Regions from separate parts of the Mesorhizobium sp. ESP6-5 genome, predicted to be linked through region 2. Evidence: riboswitches for the same ligand, from Rfam matches in the RefSeq annotation. Region 2 holds a riboswitch; the other holds the start of a gene.
What was found. A riboswitch is a leader RNA that binds a small molecule or an ion and turns the genes downstream of it on or off. The one in region 2 is predicted to bind thiamine pyrophosphate.

Region 1 (6,727 bases), on a different contig from region 2:
GAACGACACGCCCAAGCCTGGATGCAGGAAGGTTTCGCCGCGCACATAGCCTTCTTCCGGCGTGTCGCCGTAAAGCAGGCCGTCTATGCCGGCGAGGAAGGAATCGCGGTCGCGTGTACCGAAGCCTGGCGCACCGAACTGGCGGGCGTGCCGCTGTGCCAAATCGATGCGTTGCGGCGTGTTGGGGTGCGTTGCCAGGAAGTCAAGGCTGGCGTCGGTGGCGCCGCTGATCGAGCGGAAATCGGTATAGGCCGACATCGATTGCAGGAAGCGGCCGGCGGCATAGGGATCGTAGCCGGCTTCGCCGATCGACTTTATGCCGATGGCGTCAGCCTCAAGCTCCTGGTTGCGCGAGAACTGCGCCAGCCTGAGCTTGCCGCGGATAAGTGCAGCCTTGGCGGTCGGGCTGTCGCCAAGCACATCGGAAACGACCTTGGTCGCCAGACCTTCCTCGGCCTCCAGCTGCTGGCGCTGCAGCCCATGATTGGCGGTGACGTGGCCCATCTCATGCGCGATGACGGCGGCGAGCTCGGACGAATCATTGGCCAGCGCCAAGAGGCCGCGCGTTATGTAGAGATAGCCGCCCGGCAGCGCGAAGGCGTTGACGTTGGGCGAATTGAGGATGGTGATGCGATAGGTCTGGGTCGGGTTCGCCGACACCACGGTCAGATTGCCGACCACCTTGGCGACCATGCGTTCGAGCTTGGGATCGGAATATTCGCCGCCATAGGTCGCCAGGATGCGCGGATGCTGCGCCTTGGCGAGCTCCGCGAGCTTGTTGTTGGCGGCGACATTGTCGACCGTGATCGGCTTGTCGGATGGCTGGAAGCCTGATTCCTGGACTTCCGGAGGCGTGAACATCTGGCAGCTTGCCAGCGCCACGGCAAAGCCGGCCAGCGCCAGAAAGCGCGCCAGCGGGTTCATTCGTAGCCTGTCAACGCCGATCGCCAGAACGGCTTCCTTTCAGGTCCCTGCGCATGACCACATGCGCAAAACAAACTGCTACAGTATCCGTCACGCGCCCCTCGGAGCATGCGGCGGAAGCTGTAGGCAAATCACGGCCTGTGCCGGACCGGTATCGAGCGGACCTAGCCACACTACTCCAGTCATGGCAAGCAAGCGCCACATCGCATCGGGCCGGTTTGAGCGTAAATTATGTCCGCTTCCGGGCAATATCCCGTGATAAGGAATCCCCGGCACCGGCTCCGATATAGCGCCGGAATGCCTCCGGACCAGCCCCGGCAAAAAAATCATCCGCCGTGCCGATAGCTGCGACGGCGCCGTTCTCGATAAACACCAGCCTCTGACCGATGCGGCGGGCATCTTGCGGCTGATGCGTGACGAGCAGCACCGTCATGCCACGCTCGGCATGCAGGCTGGCAACCAGGTCGAGCATATCGTCTCGCAAGGCGGGCCCAAGCGAAGCGAAGGGCTCGTCGAGCAGCAGCACCGGGCGGTCACGCACCAGCACGCGAGCCAGGGCAACGCGCTGGCGCTCACCACCGGAAAGTTCGCGCGGCAGCCGCTTCTCCTTGCCGGCAAGGCCGGTGCGCGCAACCGCGTCGGCGATCGCAGCGCGATCGGCTTCGGCCAGCCGCAACGATGGCGAACGGCCGAGCCCGACATTCTGCTCGACGGAAAGATGCGCGAAAAGGTTGTTTTCCTGAAAAACCATCGACACTGGCCGCGCCGCCGGTGGCGCGGTGCTGACATCGGCCCCGCCGATCAGCACGCGGCCGGATCGCGGCGGCTCGAACCCGGCCACCAGATTGAGCAGCGTCGACTTTCCGGAGCCGCTCGGTCCCATGATGGCGGTGATTTGCCCCGCCGTGAACTCGGCATCGAAGGCGAACGACGCCTCGCCATAGCTGAACGAAACCTTGTCCAGCCGCACCGAAACCCCTTTGCCGCCAGCCGCCCCGTCAGACATTGCGGGCCGTCTCCTTTCCCAGCCGGTCCGCTGCCAGCACCAGTGCCAGGCAGACAAGGCCGAGCAGCAGCGCCAAGCCGGCGGCGTCCTCGGTTCGGTAGCTGCCCATGCGCGCCAGGAGAAGGTAGGGCAAGGTCTGCACGGAATCACTGCCGAACAGGGCGATGACGCCGAGATCGCCGAGCGACAGTGCCATGGCGAAGGCAAAAGCGGTGGCCAGCGGCCGCCGCAACGTCGGCCAGTCGACCAGCCGCAACCGGGCCCAGCCCGCTATGCCCAAAAGCGCACAGAGCCGCTCATGGCGCTCGCTCGCCGCATCATAGGCGGGGCGGATGGCGCGGATGGCGAAGGGCATCGCCATGACGGCGTTGACGGTGACGACCATGACCGGGGCTATGGCAAAGACATCGCCGACATGGCGCAGCAGAAGGAACCAGCCGGCGCCGATGACGACAGGCGGCACGACCAGGACGAAGCCGGCGCCGGTGTCGGTGGCGTGTTCGAGCAAGGTCCGCGGACCGGAGCTGCGCTTCAGGGCCAGCACGCGGCGCGCCATGGTGAGCGAAAGCGACAGCGCGACCGACAGCAGCGCCGACAGGAAAGCCAGCACGGCGCTGGTTAGCGTCGCCTGCCGCACCGCCGCCTCGCCGGCGAGACGGCCGAGGTCGGCGCCGACACCTGACATCACGGTCGCCGCCATCGGCCCGGCGACAAACAACAGAGCCAGGACGACGAGCGCGCCATTCAGCGCGGTCTCGGTCCTGCCGGCCGAGACGTAGCGGCGCGGCGCCACCGGTAGATTGGCGTCACCGGTGGTGCTGGCGCCGAGCCGTGTCAATGCCAGCACCACGACAAAGGTCAGCGCGATCTGCAGCAGCGTCAGCGCCACCGCCCGCGCGGGATCGAAATCGAAGCGCAGCGCTTGGTATATGCCGACCTCCAGCGTCGTCGCGCCGGGGCCGCCGCCCAGCGTCAGCACGATCGTGAAGGATGTGATGCAGAGCATGAACACCAGGCCGGCGACGCCCGGCAAGGCGGCGCGCAATGTCGGCCATTCGATCAGCCGGAAAGCCGGTGCGGCACCCATGCCGAGCTGGCTCGCCAGCCGCCATTGGTCGGCTTGGATGGTTTGCAGCGTTTCGAGGAACAGGCGGGTGGCCAGCGGCAGGTTGAAGAAGACATGGGCGACGAGAATGCCGGACAGGCCATAGATGCCCGGCCAACCCTGGCCGCCGACGGCGCTGAGAAAGCCGGAGAAATAGCCGGCGCGGCCATAGAGCGCCAGGATGCCGAGCGCCGCGACGATCGCCGGCAGCGCCAGCGGCACGGCGAAGAGCTGCAGGATGAAGGCACGGCCGAAAAACCGTGGATGCCGCGACAGCGCCCGCGCCACGAACAGGGCCGGCCCGACCGAGAGCAGCGTCGACAGGGCCGCCTGCCAGAGCGTGAAGCGCACGACCCGGAACAGGTAGGGATCGAACGCAGCCCAAGCGCCGGAAAAATCGCGAGCGCCTTCGACAAGCAGCCCCGCAAACGCGCCGCCGATCAAAATGGCGATGGCGGCGAGCCCTATCACGCCGGCTGTGATGCGGGGATCAGAGCGGGTTTGCACACCGCACCCTCAACGATTGGGTGAAGCTTAGGGAGCATCGCCGGAGAGCGTTCATCTCACGAGATTAGCCCACAAAACCTACTTGCTCATCACCGCCAGCCATTCATCGACCCAGGCTTTGCGGTTGGCCGCGACCTCCTCCGGGCTGAACAGCAAGGTCTTGGTCGGCTTGACCAGCTTGTCGAAGGCGGGGTTGAGCGGCTTGTCGGTCTTCCCGGCCGGGAACATCCAGTTGGTCTCGGGGATGGCGTCCTGGAATTTCGGCCCAGTCATGAAGGCCATGAACTTTTCCGCCAGCGGATTCTTGGCGCCGGTCGTGGTGATGCCCGCGACCTCGATCTGCAGATATTCGCCTTCCTCGAACGACGCCGCCTGATAGCGCTCGGTGTTCTCGGCGACCATGTGGTAGGCCGGCGAGGTGGTGTAGGACAGCACCATCGGCGCCTCGCCCTTGGTGAACAGGCCATAGGCCTCGCTCCAGCCCGGCGTCACGGTCAGCACCTTGGTCTTGAGCTTGGCCCAGGCCTCCGGCGCCTTGTCGCCATAGACCGACTTCACCCACAACAGCAGGCCAAGACCGGGCGTCGATGTGCGCGGATCCTGGATGACGATCTTGTCGTCGGCGCTGCCCTCGACCAAATCCTTCAAGCTCTTGGGCGGGCTCTTCAGCTTTTCAGTGTCGTAGACGACGGCGAAGTAGCCGTAATCGAACGGGACAAAAGTGTCATCGGTCCAGCCGCCCGGCACCTTGACGTCCATTATTGCGCCATGTGGCGCGAACAGGCCCGAGGCCTTGGCATCGGCGGTGAGATTGGTGTCGAGACCGAGCACGATGTCGGCCTTGGTCGAAGCGCCTTCCAGCTTGACGCGGTTGAGCAGCGCCACGCCATCGGCGACCGAGACGAACTCGAGATCGCAGCCGCATTCTGCCTCGAATTCCTTCTTCACCACGGGACCTGGACCCCAGTCGGCGGTGAAGCTCTCATAGGTGTAGACGGTGAGCTTGTCCTTGGCCAAGGCCGGCCCGGACAGGGTCACTGCCGTGGCAGCGATCAGAGAATATAAAAGCATGCGCATCGGCGCCTCCTTCGTTTGCGTTGAAAGGAATTGAGGCGTCGGAGTGTCCGAAACGTCTAATCCCTCCGCCGGTACAAACCGGATCAGGTTCAGCGGGTTGGCGACACTGCCTCTCAGCCGGCCCGCGAAATTCGCGTCCGGCACCCCGTTAGAGCGTTTCGACACATAGTGCGGGCCGATGACCCGCGCAAGTGGGACTTTGCCGCCTTCCGTTTCCCGTGCCGGGCTGGTAAGGCGACGGGATATGAGCACATTCACCATCCTGCTTGGCGGCGACCTCATCCGCACGCCTCGGCTCGACCGCCAGGTCGAAGGCTCGCGCGTCATCGCTGCCGACGCCGGCATCGGCCATGCGCGGATGCTGGGCCTCGTGCCGGAACTGTGGGTGGGTGATTTCGACTCGGTCCCGGCTGATCTGCCCGCCGACCTCGCCGCCGTGCCGCGGCAAACCTTCCCGGCGGAAAAGGACAAGACCGACGGCGAACTGGCGATCGCGGCCGCACTGGAGCGCGGGGCGACCCGCCTTGTGCTAGCGGGCGCCTTCGGCGGCAAGCGCGCCGACCACGCCTTCCTGCATCTGGCGCTTGGCCTGCGGCTGGCCGAAGCCGGAATGGATGTGTTTCTGACCAGCGGCGCCCAGGAAGGTGTTCCCTTGCTGCCCGGCAGGGCCGGCTTCGATTATGCCGACGGCACGCTGTTCTCGATTCTCGGCTTCTCCGAACTCTCCGGCCTGACCGTCACCGGCGCCAAATGGCCGCTCGACAAGGTCGAGGTGGCGTTCGGTTCGTCGCTGACCATTTCCAACGAGGTCAAGTTCGGCAAGACCGGGGGCCGCCTCGACATCGCGCTCGGCCATGGCCGCGCGCTGCTGCTCGCCCATCCCTATCCATTGCCCGAAAGCTGACATGGCCCCGCCTCTTCTCAATCTCGACGGGATAAGACTGACCTTCGGCGGCGCGCCGCTGCTCGACGGCGCCGCCTTGACCGCTTCGGCCGGCGACAAGATCGCGCTGGTCGGCCGCAACGGGTCCGGCAAGTCGACGCTGCTCAAGATCGCCGCCGGCCTGATCGAACCACAGGACGGCGAGGTGTTCCGCCAGCCTTCGGCGACGGTGCGTTATCTGCCGCAAATGCCCGACATGGACGGCTTTGCAACCGTGCGCGCCTATGTCGAGGCCGGGCTCGGGCCCGCCGACGATCCCTACCGCGCCAGCTATCTGATGGAGCATCTCGGCCTGTCGGGCGAAGAACGGCCTGGCGACCTGTCCGGCGGAGAGGCCAGGCGCGCCGCGCTTGCCCGCGTCATGGCGCCGGAGCCTGACATCCTGCTTCTTGATGAGCCGACTAACCATCTTGATTTATCTGTCATCGAATGGCTGGAAGAAGAGCTCGTCCGGACCTCCTCGGCGCTCATCGTCATCTCGCATGACCGCCGCTTCCTCGAGCGCGTGTCGCGCGCCACAGTCTGGCTCGATCGCGGCCAGACGCGCAGGCTGGACAAGGGCTTTGGCCATTTCGAGGAATGGCGCGACCTGGTGCTGGAAGAGGAAGAGCGCGAACAGCACAAGCTCGGCCGCCAGATCGTGCGCGAGGAGCACTGGCTGCGCTACGGGGTGACGGCGCGGCGCAAGCGCAACATGCGGCGCCTCGGCGAGTTGCAGACCATGCGCCAGCGTTTTCGCGGCCATCGCGGCGCCGAAGGCACCGCGATAATGGTGGCAAGCGACGCCGCCGAATCCGGCAAGCTGGTGATCGAGGCCAAGAACATCGAGAAGAGCTTTGGCGACCTCACCGTCGTCAAGGGGTTCTCGACCCGCATCCAGCGCGGCGACCGCGTCGGCCTTGTCGGGCCGAACGGCGCCGGCAAGACGACACTTCTGAAGATGCTGACCGGCGAATTGGCGCCGGACGCGGGTTCGATACGGCTTGGCACCAATCTGGAGATCGCCACGCTCGACCAGAAGCGCGAGGCGGTCGACCCGCAAGAGACGCTGGCGCAATATCTGACCGACGGGCGCGGCGAGAACCTCGTCATCAATGGCGAGCAGCGCCATGTCGTGTCCTATATGAAGGATTTCCTGTTCAAGCCGGAACAGGCCCGCACACCG
Region 2 (6,727 bases):
AGCCGCTACACTTCCCCGGAATTGCCTTTTGAGGAGACGTGACATGGCGACTTCGAGCGAACGTGCAGTGCTTGCCGGCGGCTGCTTCTGGGGCATGCAGGATTTGATCCGGCGCTTCCCGGGTGTCCTTGCCACGCGTGTCGGCTACAGTGGCGGCGACGTGCCGAACGCCACCTATCGCAATCATGGCACGCATGCCGAAGCCATCGAGATCACCTTCGACCCGGCGAAAATCAGCTTTCGCCAGCTTCTGGAATTCTTCTTCCAGATACATGATCCGACGACGCGCAATCGCCAGGGAAACGATGTCGGCATGAGCTATCGCTCCGCAATCTACTACACCGATGAGGAGCAGAAGCGTGTGGCGGAGGACACCATCGCCGATGTCGACGCCTCCGGCCTGTGGCCCGGCAAGGTCGTCACCGAACTTGCGCCGGCCGGAGCGTTCTGGGAGGCCGAACCCGAGCACCAGGACTATCTCGAGAAATATCCCAACGGCTACACCTGCCATTTCGTCAGACCAGGCTGGAAGCTGCCGGTTCGTGAAAAGGCGGTTTCATAAGGTTCACCAGCCGTTTTGGCAGCAGGTGGGGTATAAACGCCCGTCGATTGCCAAGGATCATACGCATAGGGGCTGTTAGCCGCCGTGGCGGTTGACAGTTCGTTGCGTTGCTGGCCAACTGTGTGGGTTGATCGATCATCGGGGATGAGCATGAAGAAGATCTACGAAAAGCCGGTGTTGGTGAAGCGGGAAAGACTCTCAAGTGTTGCGGCGGGACCGCTTTCTTCCAAGGCAGCCTGACCGGCCAGGCCGGCTTTCGGGCCTGGCTGGCCGAGTTGTAACGGTGATCGAATTGCTGGCGCGGGCAGGCTACGTCTCGCCCCGCTGGGCTTGAGAAGATGATTTCTTCCGAACCCGCGGCCCGCGCCGGGGAACTCAATGCAATTTTCATCCTGGATGTTTCTGCTTATACCGGGCCGCTGCTTTCCGGATGGATCGAGGCGGGAAACCGTGTTGGTGCGATCATCGTGCCTGGTTTTCAACGCCCATCCAGAGGCTTCAGCATTGGCAATTTTCGGCGCAGGCTGAGGCGCCGGCTTTTGCTCAGGCGCCATCTCGGCAACACGCCGGTAAAGCTGATCGAATTCCGCCGGCCTTACGACTGGAACGAGCTTGCCCGGCAATTGCCTGACATCGCCGCGGATGTGCTGATCTGCTTCGCTTTCCCGACCTTGATCCCGCAGCAGCTGCTTGACCTCTTTCCCAAGGGCGGGCTTAATTTTCATCCGGCGCTGCTGCCCAACTACCGGGGGCCGCATCCTCTCCATCGTCTCGTCGCGGATGGCCAGCATGCGGTCCATGGCGGCGTGACACTGCATAAGATGTCGGCCAATTTCGACGACGGCGACATCCTCGGACAAGTGCTGTTCACCGAAGCAGACTGGGCATCGCGGCGGGATATGGTGGACGGCGTGGCGAGCGCGATGCGCCGGTTGGTGCGTGAGGTGGCGCCAGGCTATTGCAAGAATCTGGTGTCGGGGATGCGGCAGCCAGCCGGTGATTTCGTCTGGGCTCGACTTGAGCGGGACCACATGGCGATTTCGTCCGACATGTCGATCGGGCACGTTGCCCGGATGTGGCACGTATTGGGCGCTAAACCCGGTATCTATCTGGATGTCGCCGGCCGCAAGGTCAGGCTGGCCTTCCAGGTCAGGCGACTGGGGCCGCCAACCGGAAAGGGTCCCGTAAGGCGGTGGGGGATGGTGGAGTTCGATCTTGCCAATGGCCGGGTTCGGCACCTCACCTACGGGCGCCTGCTCAAACGGCTGATGAAAATATACGCCTCATTCCCACGCCCCCGGGCCGGCAAACCGTACGCTGAATTAAGGGTCTTTGGCCGGGTGGGCAGTGAAGCGGCACCAGAGCCGCAAGCGGGTAGTCGCGGACACTGAATCCCAATAATGGGAACCGCGGAAACTGCGTCCGCGGTTCTCATATCGCGATGGCAAACTACTTTCCGCAGTTGTTGTCGTTCACGGTCGGCGCGGTGGCGTTGCCATTGGCGTCCGTCTGTGCACCCTGCGGGTTGGTCGGGCAATTCTTGTCCGCATTGGAATTCATGTCGCCCGGCGTGGTGGTCGTGCTGTTGGTCGCGCCCGGATCGATCGTACTGGGTGAAGCCGGGGTGCTTGGGTCCACAGTGACGGACTTGCCGCTACCGCCGGGCCCATCCGCGCCCGCTGCGCTATTGCTTTGTGCCATGGCGGATGTTGCAACGGCAATGGTGAAGGCCGAAGCCGCGAGGATTTTCATGAACATGATTTGTCTCCATTTTCTGTGAACTCGTCGCCGGGAACGGTGCACGGTTTCGCGGAAATCATGAACCGCTCAATCTCTTGTTTTGACACAATCCCGAACGGAAAATTGGTCCTGGAATCGCGTCCAGCGACTGGTGGGACAACCCCTCGGAATGGCGAAGGTTCCAGACAAATTTCCGCGCCGGCGATGTCCAATTGCCCTGGAGCTCGGGCAATGCTTTAGCGCGGCTTGCCAAAAAAACAGCTTTCCCAACCGTCCGAATGATGCTTTATCGCGCCTATCCACAGGGGTGCTCCGTACGGTCGGGGCTGAGACGGGGGCGGCAAGCCCACAGACCCTAGAAGCTGATCTGGGTAATACCAGCGGAGCGAGGCGGGCGATGTTTTCAGGCGCACAGGTTTCCCTATATCCAATGGCCGACGATTTCGTCGGCATCATTCTGGGCGCGCTCGGCGCGCTCGATCCGTACCGCGACAAGCTCAGGATCGAGACCGACGACATTTCGACCTTGCTGGTCGGGCCCCCCGAGGTGTTATTCCCTGCGCTGCGCGACCTTTTCGTGGCCGCGTCTGGCAGCGGCAGGCATTGCGTGCTGTCAGCCACCATTTCGCGTGGCTGCCCAGGCGAGCCGGATGACCCGATCTGCCGCTCCGACACGTTCGGCGGACCTGCCGGGCCACTCGGCCCGCGCAAGCAAGCCGCCATCACCGCAGTGCGCGGCGCGCCGGCCACTGGCCAGCCGGCGGCGGCGCAGTTCTCGCTCTATGTGATGGGCACTGACGACCACATGGACGAAATCTATGGCTGCATAGATTTCCTGAAGCAGTCCGGCGTCTACGATCGCTCCAAGAATTTCTGCACCAAGCTGCGCGGCGATGCCGGCGCGATCTTCTCGGCCCTCGATGAAGCCTTCTGCCGCTTCGGGCCCGGCGCCGGCCATGTAACCCTCGATGTCACGGTCTCGGCCAACAGTCCCACCGCCGTCTGAACCGCTCGTGGTCTCATCGTCATTCAACCCGCGTAACGTCGCGGGCTTCTTCGCAAAAACAGCGCCGGCCGTGATATCGATCGGTTTGGTGCTCGTGGCCTGGGAACTGTACGCAAACATTTCCGGCATCAAGCCGACGGTTCTGCCGGCGCCCTCGCGCGTCTTCGAACAGGCGATGCTCAATCGGGAAGCCTTGGTCGACAACGCCATTCCCACGGTCCGCGCCACGCTGATCGGTTTTGCCTGTTCGCTCAGTGCCGCCTTCGCGCTGTCGATGCTGGTCGACTTCTTCCAGCCTTTGCGGCGAGCGCTGTTTCCCATCTTCATAGTCAGCCAGACTTTGCCGCTGGTCGCCATCGCGCCATTGGTGGTGCTGTGGTTCGGCTTCGGGCTGACGCCCAAGATCGTGCTGGTGGCGCTGGTCACCTTCTTCCCGATGCTGGTCGCGCTGGTACAGGGCTACGAGGCTACCGAGGTGGAGATCGGTCAGATGCTGCGTGCCATGGGAGCAGGGCGTTGGCGTGTCTTCATGCTGGCACGATTGCCTTCGGCGCTGCCTTATTTCTTCGCTGGCCTCAGGATATCCATCACCTATGCCGTCGTCGGCGCCATTTTCGCCGAATATGCGGGCGCGGCCAAAGGGCTGGGCATCTACATGCTCAACGCCAAGAACAATTTCCGTCCCGACCTGGTGCTCGCCGCCGTCTGCGTCAGCGCAGCGCTCACCCTTGTCCTGTTCGGGCTGACGATGCTGCTGCAGCGTCTTGCCATGCCCTGGGAACGAGCCGCTGGCAGGCAAGGCCCTGGAAAAGGTCCAGAAGCATGAGCCGGCTCGAATTGCGGCATGTTCGCAAGGCGTTTGGCGGGCTCGATGTGCTCGCCGACATTTCGCTTCGTGTCGATGCCGGCGAATTCGTCTCGATCCTTGGACCTTCGGGAGCCGGCAAGTCGACGCTGTTCCAGCTTCTGACCGGCGCCGAGCATGGCGAGGGTGAGATGTTCTTCAACGGCGTGCCGCTCGACGATCACGGCAGGCATTTCGCCTTCATGCCGCAGCGCGACGCGCTGATGCCGTGGCGGCGCATCCTCGACAACACCACGCTCGGACTCGAGGTGCAAGGCGTCAGCCGCAAGGCGGCACGGACGCGTGTGGCTCCGCTGTTTGCCGAGTTCGGGCTTGCCGGCTTCGAGCGGCACTTTCCAGCGCAGCTCTCGGGCGGCATGCGCCAGCGCACGGCGCTTTTACGTACCGTGGTGCAGGAACGCGATATGTTGCTGCTCGACGAGCCGTTCGGCGCGCTCGACGCACTGACCCGCGCGGCCATGCAGCGCTGGCTCGAACAGATGTGGCGGCACCACCACTGGACGGCGTTGCTGATCACCCATGACGTGCGCGAAGCCGTGTTCCTGTCCGACCGCATCTATGTGCTGTCCGCGCGGCCTGCCCGGGTCGTGCGCGAGATCAAGGTGCCGCTGCCGCGCCCGCGCGATCCCGCCAGCGCGGCCACGCGGCAGGCCGAGGCACTCGAGGCCGAGATTCTCGACATTTTGCTCAACCCCCAGCCATCCAAAGGACATGGCCATGATTGACTTGACGCGCAGGCAAGCCCTGCTGCTCACCCTTGCCGGCAGCGTACCGCTGATCACCGGATCGAGCCGTTCCTTCGCGGCAACGCGGACGGTCACGGTCGCCCTCGACTGGACGGTCAACACCAACCACATCGGCCTGTTCGTCGCCCGCGATAAGGGATTTTATGGGGAAGCCGGCATCGAGGTCGACATCCTGCCCTACAGCGATACCGGTGCCGGCACGCTTGTCGCCAACCATGTCGCCGATTTCGGGATCAACGGCACCATCAGCCTGTTCACCCAGAAGACCGCGGGGGCCGATCTGAAGGGCGTCTATGCCGTCGTGCAGTCCGAGACAGGCCGGCTGGTGTTCAATGCCGCGCGCAGCGAAATCAAAAGCCCGAAAGATCTGGATGGCCTGACCTATGGCGGTTTCGGCAGCGCCTGGGAGACCGCGCTGATCTCGACCATCATCCGTCACGACGGCGGCAAGGGCGATTTCGAGACGGTGACGCTGGGCACTTCCGCCTACGAGGCGCTGGCCAACGGTTCGGTCGACTTCACGCTGGAAGTGTCGACCTGGGAGGGCGTCGAAGCCGAACTCAGGGACGTCAAGCAGCGCAGTTTCGTCTATGCCGACCATGGCGTCCCCGATGAGCACACGACGCTTATCTCTTCGAGCGAAGCGTATCTCCAGGCGAACCCCGAATTGTCGTCATCCTTCGTCCAGGCAACGCGGCGCGGTTACCAATTCGCCGTCGATCATCCAGGGGAGGCCGCCACGCTGCTGATAGCCGCCAACAAGGATGCCCTGACGAATCCGGCCTTGGTCCACGCCTCGCTGAAGGCACTGCTCGAGGGCAATTATCTACGCGGGCAAAATGGTGCCATCGGGACGTTGGACCCTGCCAAGATGGAAGCGATCGGCAACTACCTCTTCGCCGCCGGCATTCTGCGCGACGCCGACGGTAAGGTTCTGCCGCAGAGCCCGGATTTCGCCAGGTATTTCAGCAACGCATTTCTGGGGTAGCTGGCCAATCCCTTAAGGAGAGGATCAACTCGGGCGAAACCCATTCCTGGCGATCCTCGAAGCGGAGACAATCTGCACGGCCGTGCCTTGTGTCTCTTTCGGCGGCGCCGTCGCCGTTTCTGATGCCGATATGATCTTCTCGGTTAACCGCACAGCAATGGTTGCGTGCAAAGGTCCCTCCGAGGGATGATCGGGGTTCTTGCCTTGCTTGCACCAAAAAGCGAAACGCTTCCGCGCGTCAACCAGGGCGGGATGATATCCGAAGCGCGCAAGCGCGAGATCCTGGCCGACTTGCGCGAAGGCTTCTTTCGCATTTGTGCGCTCGCATGCGCCGCGCTGTTTGTGTACCGGGGCGTGTATCACTTCGTGCAGGATCCCACCCGGTTCAATATCGCGCTCGTGGCGGTCTCCGAGACGCTCACCTTTACCTGGCTGCTGCTATCGCGGCGGCCGGTGACGCGTGACTGGAGCCCGCTTGCGGTAGTCGCTTCGGTGACCGCCAGTTTTGGTGTCGCCTTGATCACCATGGAACCGGGCATCCCCATCATCCCCATCTATGTCGCCGCGCCGCTGCAGTTCCTGGCACTGTGGTTCGTCATCTGGGGAAAGCTGTCGCTGGGTCGTTCCTTTGCCATCCTGCCCGCCAATCGCGGCGTGATGACCGGCGGCGCCTACCGCCTGGTGCGGCATCCGATCTATGCCGGTTACCTTACCGGCCATGTCCTTTACCTGCTGTCGGCCTTTTCCTTCTACAATCTCGCCGTCTATGCGGTTATCACCTATCTGCAGGTGTACCGCATTCTGCGCGAGGAGGCCTTGC

Region 1: it holds a riboswitch for thiamine pyrophosphate, as region 2 does, so the genes downstream of both, thiB (thiamine ABC transporter substrate binding subunit) here and LB524_RS28460 (YkoF family thiamine/hydroxymethylpyrimidine-binding protein) in region 2, are expected to answer to the same signal.

Annotation. Positions count from the first base shown of each region.
Region 1 is NZ_JAIUGR010000006.1:331,181-337,907, forward strand. It holds gene LB524_RS12725 (M48 family metalloprotease) at 1-924, opposite strand, end outside; gene thiQ (thiamine ABC transporter ATP-binding protein) at 1,154-1,930, opposite strand; gene thiP (thiamine/thiamine pyrophosphate ABC transporter permease) at 1,923-3,542, opposite strand; gene thiB (thiamine ABC transporter substrate binding subunit) at 3,621-4,619, opposite strand; TPP riboswitch at 4,663-4,777, opposite strand; gene LB524_RS12745 (thiamine diphosphokinase) at 4,864-5,523, shown strand; gene LB524_RS12750 (ABC-F family ATP-binding cassette domain-containing protein) at 5,525-6,727, shown strand, end outside.
Region 2 is NZ_JAIUGR010000025.1:24,698-31,424, reverse strand. It holds gene msrA (peptide-methionine (S)-S-oxide reductase MsrA) at 44-562, shown strand; gene LB524_RS28470 (formyltransferase family protein) at 901-1,953, shown strand; gene LB524_RS28465 (hypothetical protein) at 2,012-2,320, opposite strand; TPP riboswitch at 2,596-2,709, shown strand; gene LB524_RS28460 (YkoF family thiamine/hydroxymethylpyrimidine-binding protein) at 2,700-3,308, shown strand; gene LB524_RS28455 (ABC transporter permease) at 3,271-4,134, shown strand; gene LB524_RS28450 (ABC transporter ATP-binding protein) at 4,131-4,898, shown strand; gene LB524_RS28445 (ABC transporter substrate-binding protein) at 4,891-5,907, shown strand; gene LB524_RS28440 (methyltransferase family protein) at 6,112-6,727, shown strand, end outside.